Regions from separate parts of the Streptomyces sp. NPDC018019 genome, predicted to be linked through region 1. Evidence: riboswitches for the same ligand, from Rfam matches in the RefSeq annotation. Region 1 holds a riboswitch; the other holds the start of a gene.

Evidence for each region. Region 1 has a riboswitch for S-adenosylmethionine ahead of thrC (threonine synthase). Riboswitches for the same ligand answer to the same signal wherever they lie in the genome.
Region 2: linked by a shared signal. The riboswitch ahead of ACH4FX_RS15200 (aminotransferase class V-fold PLP-dependent enzyme) and the one ahead of thrC (threonine synthase) in region 1 are both predicted to bind S-adenosylmethionine.

Annotation. Positions count from the first base shown of each region.
Region 1 is NZ_JBIRGD010000005.1:133,116-136,592, reverse strand. It holds gene ACH4FX_RS10660 (trehalose-6-phosphate synthase) at 1-497, opposite strand, end outside; gene ACH4FX_RS10655 (glucosyl-3-phosphoglycerate synthase) at 636-1,583, opposite strand; SAM riboswitch class I at 1,747-1,899, shown strand; gene thrC (threonine synthase) at 1,917-3,206, shown strand; gene ACH4FX_RS10645 (MoaD/ThiS family protein) at 3,267-3,477, shown strand, end outside.
Region 2 is NZ_JBIRGD010000007.1:299,453-302,929, reverse strand. It holds gene ACH4FX_RS15205 (Lrp/AsnC family transcriptional regulator) at 1-119, shown strand, start outside; gene ACH4FX_RS15200 (aminotransferase class V-fold PLP-dependent enzyme) at 276-1,655, opposite strand; SAM riboswitch class IV at 1,828-1,945, opposite strand; gene trpD (anthranilate phosphoribosyltransferase) at 2,030-3,094, opposite strand; gene ACH4FX_RS15190 (cytochrome bc complex cytochrome b subunit) at 3,241-3,477, opposite strand, start outside.

The sequences.
Region 1 (3,477 bases):
AGCAGGCCGGGGACCAGCGCGAGGTGGTAGTCCTGCACCAGCACCACGGCACCGGGCGCGGCCTCGTCGGCGAGCGCGTCCGCGAAGGCCGCGTTGTACGCCTCGTACGACGCCCACCGGGCGCGGAAACCCTCGTCGAAGGACGGCTCCAGCGGTGTCTGGTAGAGCAGGTGGTGGACGAACCAGAGCACCGAGTTCGCGATGCCGTTGTAGGCGTCGGTGAAGACATCGGCGGGGATGTCCAGCATGCGCACGTGCTGCCCGCCCGTGTCGGCGGTGTCCAGGTGGCCGCCGGCGCGCCGGGCGGCCACACGGTCGCCGTCCCCGAGGGCGGCGCACACCCACACCGCCCCGTCGGAGCCGATGGCGGAGAGACCGGAGACCAGCCCGCCGCCGCCCCGTTTGGCGGTGAGCGAGCCGTCCTCCCCCTTCGTGTACGAGACCGGGCCGCGATTGGACGCGACGAGAACCTGGGCACCAGAACGCGCGGAGACCATGCTGCGAGACTAGCCCGCGACAGATCCGCTCAAACGTGCGGCGCCCAGGGCGGACGTCACGGTTTTCCGCGGTGGCCGGCGAGGTACCCGGAGGGCTTCTCCGGCTCTGTGCCGGGAGCGCCCCGACCCGGCCCCGGCTCAGGCCGCGCGGCGCTCCGCGTACTCCGGTATCTCCGCCATCGGCGGCCGCTCCTCGGTGTCCACGTCCCAGGTGCGCGGTACGAAACCGGCCTCGCCGCGCTCGAACTGGGTCAGCCGCGGGCGCACCAGGTGGCCGCGCGCCAGCCGCAGCTGCGCGGTGCGGTAGATCGCCGCCGCCATCCGGCCGAGCGCCTGGCCGCCCTGGTGGCGGTGCTTGCGCACCCCGACGTCGACCTGGGCCAGCGCGTCCAGCCCGGCCGTGTGCAGCGCGTCGACCAGCAGGCCCAGCTCCACGCCGTAGCCCACCGGGAACGGCAGCCGCTCCAGCAGCGACCGGCGGGCCGCGTACTCGCCGCCCAGCGGCTGCACGAATCCGGCCAGCTGCGGCCAGTGCAGGTTCAGCAGCGGCCGGGCGACCAGCTCGGTGACCCGGCCGCCCTGCCCCGCCGCCTCGCCCAGCGGCCGGTCGTACATCCCCTTGACGAACTGCACGCCCGGGTCGGTCAGCAGCGGCCCGACGATCCCGGAGACGAACGTGGCGGAGAACTCGCGCAGGTCGGCGTCGACGAAGCAGACGATGTCACCGCGGGTGACCAGCAGGGAGCGCCACAGCACCTCGCCCTTGCCGGGCAGCGCGGGCAGCCGCGGCAGCACCTCGTCCCGGTGGACCACCCGCGCGCCCGCCTCGGCCGCGACCTTGGCCGTGCCGTCCGTGGACCCGGAGTCCAGCACCACCAGCTCGTCGACGAGCGGCACCGACGGTGTCATCAGCTCCGTACGGATCGCCTCGACGATCGCGCCGACCGTCGCCTCCTCGTCGAGCGCCGGCAGCACGACGGAGACCGTCTGCCCCGTCTCGCGCTTGGCGGCCAGCAGCCGGTCGAGCGGGCGGTCGGCGGCCGACCAGGACCGGCTGGCCAGCCAGCGCTCCACCTCTTCCAGCACCTGCGCGTCTCCTTCGTTCCCGGACCAGCGATGTGATCCATCTCGCGGTGCGGACGGCTGTCTCAACCGCCCGGCCCTTCGGCTACAGTCTTGAACAACGCGATCGCCCCGGACATGCCGGGGTCGCCGCGACAAACGCCTGGGCCCCGGCCCAGCGCCATACCGCTCATCCAGAGGGGCAGAGGGACACGGCCCGTTGAAGCCCCGGCAACCCTCCAGCCGTCTCGTCTCCGCGCCCGCCGCGGACCGCGGGGCTCCGGCTAGGGAAGGTGCCAATTCCGTCTCGTGGCGAGATGCGCCGCGAGGAAGATGAGGAGAAAGGGCCTCGCCTCCATGGCTGTGCAATCCCCCGAAAGCACCCTCTCCACCACGGTCTCCCTGGGCCCCGCCGTCGCCCTGTCCTGCCGCGAGTGCGGCGAGCGCTTCGACCTCGGACCGATCTTCGCCTGCGCCGTCTGCTTCGGGCCCCTGGAAGTGGCGTACGACCTGCCGGCGGGCGACCCCGAGGGGCTGCGCAAGCGGATCGAGGCGGGCCCCAACAGCATCTGGCGGTACGCGCCGCTGCTGCCCGTCCCCGCCGACGTGGCGGCCAAGCCCAACCTCAACCCCGGCCTGACCAAGCTGGTCAAGGCCGACAACCTGGCCCGCGAGCTGGGCGTCACCGGCGGCCTGTACGTCAAGGACGACTCCGGCAACCCGACCCACTCCTTCAAGGACCGGGTCGTCGCCATCGCCGTCGAGGCCGCCCGCGCCTTCGGCTTCACCACCCTGTCCTGCTCCTCCACCGGCAACCTGGCCGGCGCGGTGGGCGCCGCCGCGGCCCGCGCCGGTTTCCGCTCCTGCGTGTTCATCCCGCACGACCTGGAGGCGGGCAAGGTCGTCATGGCCGCGGTCTACGGCGGCGAGCTGGTCGGCATCGAGGGCACCTACGACGATGTCAACCGCTTCTGCTCGGAGCTGATCGGCGACCCGCTCGGCGAGGGCTGGGGCTTCGTCAACGTCAATCTGCGCCCGTACTACGGAGAGGGCTCCAAGACCCTCGCCTACGAGATCTGCGAGCAGCTCGGCTGGCGGCTGCCGGACCAGATCGTCATCCCGATCGCCTCCGGCTCCCAGCTCACGAAGATCGACAAGGGGCTGAAGGAGCTGATCGCGCTCGGGCTGGTCGAGGACCGGCCGTACAAGATCTTCGGCGCCCAGGCCGAGGGCTGCTCGCCGGTCTCCACCGCCTTCAAGGCGGGCCACGACGTGGTACGGCCGCAGAAGCCGGACACCATCGCCAAGTCGCTGGCGATCGGCAACCCGGCCGACGGCCCGTACGTGCTCGACATCGCCCGGCGCACCGGCGGCGCCGTCGAGGACGTCACCGACGCGCAGGTGGTCGACGCGATCAAGCTGCTGGCCCGTACGGAGGGCATCTTCGCGGAGACCGCCGGCGGGGTGACCGTGGGCGTCACCGAGAAGCTGATCGAGAACGGCCTGCTCGACCCGGCGCTGACCACCGTCGTGCTGAACACCGGGGACGGCCTCAAGACGCTGGACGCGGTCGCGCCGACCACCGGGCCGACGGCCACCATCCGGCCGAGCCTGGACGCGTTCCGCGCGGCCGGCCTGGCGGGCTGACCGCCACCCGTCCCGTCCCTCCCTCCCGCATCCCGCCCGCAAGCCGGAAGGCAGAACACCATGAGCGTCAACGTCCGCATCCCGACCATCCTGCGCACCTACACCGGCGGCCGGGCCGAGGTGCCCGCCGAGGGCGCGAACCTCTCCGAGGTCATCGCGGACCTGGAGAAGAACCACTCCGGGATCGCGGCGCGCGTCCTGGACGACACCGGCAAGCTGCGCCGCTTCGTGAACGTCTACGTCAACGACGACGACGTGCGCTTCGAGCAGG
Region 2 (3,477 bases), on a different contig from region 1:
TCATCCCCGGCCGGATCAGCAAGGTGCCGGGGGTGGCCTCCACGGAGACGCACATCGCGTTCCGCACGTACTCCCAGCACGACCTCGAAGCGGCCTTCGCCATCGGCCTGGACGCCTGACCGGAGCCCTGCCTCGCCCGAAAACGCCAGCCGCGGCGGCCCGGCTCCTGTGGGCCGCCGCGGCTGCGGCACGGGCGTCTGTGCACGCCCGCGCCGTTGTCACCCGCACCGCGGCGCCCGGACAGCGGAGCGCCGCGGCAGGGTGGTCCAGAGGGGCTACGCGGCCGCGGTGTCCGGCACGCAGCGCCCGCCCTCGGTGCGGTAGCTCCACCGCGCACCGTCCCTCACCAGCTCCTTGACCGCCCGTACGAAGCGGTCCACGTGCTCGTCGGGCGTACCGGCGCCGAAACTCACCCGGACGGCGTTCAGCGACTGCTCCCCCGGCGCGCCTTCCGGCGCGCCGCACTCGCCGGGGGCCTGCGACGTCGCGCCCAGCAGGGTCCGTACGAGCGGGTGCGCGCAGAACAGCCCGTCGCGCACGCCGACCCCGTACTCGGCCGAGAGCGCCGCCGCGAAGTGCGAGCTGTTCCAGCCCTCGACCACGAAGGACAGCACGCCCACCCGCGGCGCGTCGTCCCCGAACAGCGACAGCACGGTGACCTCGGGCACCTCGGCGAGGCCCGCCCGCACCCGCTCGACCAGCCGCTGCTCACGGGCGGCCAGGCGCTCGAAGCCCGCCTCGGTAAGGGCCTTGCAGGCGGCGGCGATGGCGTGGACGCCGATGACGTTCGGCGAGCCGGCCTCGTGGCGGGCCTCGGTGGTGTGCCACTCGACGTCCACCCCGCCGTCGGCGCGGCGCGCGACGGTGCGGCTGGCGCCGCCGCCCGCGAGGTACGGCTCCGCCTCCTGGAGCCAGTCCGCGCGCCCGGCCAGCACCCCGGCGCCGAACGGCGCGTACAGCTTGTGGCCGGAGAAGGCCACCCAGTCCACGTCCAGCTCCGCGATGTCCACCGGGTGGTGCGGGGCGAGCTGGGCGGCGTCCAGCACGATCCGCGCGCCGTGCGCGTGCGCCGCCACGGCCAGTTCCCGCACGGGCCACAGCTCACCGGTGACGTTGGAGGCCCCGGTCACGCACACCAGGGCGTTGCCGTAGGGCTCGCGCTCCGCCAGCGCCCGCTCCAGCGTGTCCACCGCCTGCTGGGGCGTGCGGGGCGCGTCGAGGTAGGTCACCGCCACGTCCGCACGCCGCTCCCAGGGCAGCAGCGAGGCGTGGTGCTCGGTCTCGAAGACGAAGACCCGGGTGTCCTCGGGCAGGACCGCGGCCAGCAGGTTGAGCGAGTCGGTGGTGGAACGGGTGAAGACCACCTGGTCCCCCTCCCGGCACCCGAGGAAGCCGGCCACCTCGGCCCGGCTGTTCTCGAACAGGTCGGTGGAGAGCTGCGAGAGGTAGCCGGCGCCGCGGTGCACGCTGCCGTAGTACGGGGCGTACGCGGCCACGTCGTCCCAGACGCGCTGGAGCGCCGGGGCGCTGGCGGCGATGTCCAGCGCCGCGTACTCGACCTCGCCGCCGGTGACGAGCGGGACCAGGACGTCGCGCCCCAGCACGGGCAGCGGGGCGCAGACGGCGGCGTCGGTGGCGACAGCGGAAACAGGCATGGCGAACTCCCGTGAAGGCAGGGCGACTTCGCTGCGGGGCCCACACGCCGGAGCGGGGCCGGCCGGCAGCGGTGATAAGGAAAAGGGGTGCGGAAAACGGGGCCGGACGGCCCTAACGCATTCGCTGGATCACGGGAGATCTCCCTCAAGGACCAGGATCCCTGGCACGAGGGATCCGCGCTTGCCGCAGACCTCGCTGCCTGCGGCCTGGTCATCACCCGGGGCACCCCGCCACGGACGGAGGGTTGCCGGACAGCGGGCCGGGGCCGTAGTCGCTGTCACTCGTGACCTGGGCAGCATCATGCCACACGATCGGAGGTACGCAAGGCCCGGTCCGCATCCCGGACCGGGCCCCGCGGCACACCACCGCCGTATCAGGCGTTGCTGGCCGCCACCCACCGCTCCAGCGCCCGGCGGGCGGCGCCGGAGTCGATGGACTCGGCGGCCTTCGCGATGCCCGCCGCGATCTGCTCGGTCAGCGGCGCCCCGGACGGCTCCAGCGCCACCAGCGCCGCCGCCGAGTTGAGCAGCACCGCGTCGCGCACCGGCCCCGGCTCGCCGCCCAGCAGGCGACGCGCCACGTCCGCGTTGTACGAGGCGTCGGCGCCGCGCAGCGCCTCCACGGGCACCAGGCCGATCCCCACGTCCCGTGGGTCGAAGGTCTCCTCGCGTACGGCGCCGTCCCGGACCACCCACACCTTCGACGTGGCGGTGGTGGTCAGCTCGTCGAGTCCGTCGTCGCCGCGGAAGACCAGCGCGCTGGAGCCGCGTTCGGCCAGCACGCCCGCCAGGATCGGCGCCATCCGCGCGTCCGCGACACCGGTGGCCTGGGCGCGGACCTGCGCCGGGTTGGTCAGCGGGCCCAGCACGTTGAAGGTCGTACGGATGCCCAGCTCGCGCCGTGCGGCGGCGACGTGCCGCAGCGAGGGGTGGAACTTCACCGCGAAGCAGAAGGTGATGCCGGCCTCCTCGGCCACCTCGACGACCCGGCGCGGCGTCAGGTCCAGGTTCACGCCCAGTTTCTCCAGCACGTCGGAGGCGCCGCTGGCCGACGAGGCGGCACGGTTGCCGTGCTTGACGACCTTCGCGCCGGTGCCGGCCACCACGATCGAGGACATGGTGGAGATGTTGACGGTCTTGGCGCCGTCGCCGCCGGTGCCGACGATGTCCACGCTCGGGCCCGGCACCTCGATGAGGTTGGCGTGCGCGTACATCGTCCGGACCAGGCCGGAGATCTCGGCGACGGTCTCGCCCTTGGCCCGCAGCGCCACCGCGAACCCGGCGATCTGCGCGTCGGTGGCCTCGCCGCGCATGATCCGGTCCATCGCCCACGCGGTGTCGTCGGCGCTCAGGTCACGGCCCTGGAGGAGGGCGTCCAGGACGGCCGGCCAGGTGTGGGCCGCCACGCTGCCGCCGCCACCCGGGGTCACAACGTTCATGGTCCACACTCCTGGATTCGTGTCCTGCTGGTGCCGAAACCCTATCCGGCGCCGCGGCATGCCGAAGGGCCCCGTCCGAGGTACGGAAGGGGCCCTTTGGGTGGCGTGCTCACGCGGGGGTACTGCCGTGCGTCACACGGCGGGGATCAGTGGTGGCCGTGGCCGCTGGTGATCTCCTTGTACTCCTCGACGGTCGGCTTCGGGATGACGTTGCCCTCGCCGTAGTAGCCCTTGGAGAGCTTGGCGCGGAGCTTCGTGGACCGCTTGACCTTCCGCTCGACACCGTTCTCGTCGACCTCGGGGCCGATTTCGAGCGGCTTGGGCTGCTCGTGCTGGGTGAGCGTGTGCAGCTGCTCCTGGTTGAGCGGCTCGTGCACCTCGAT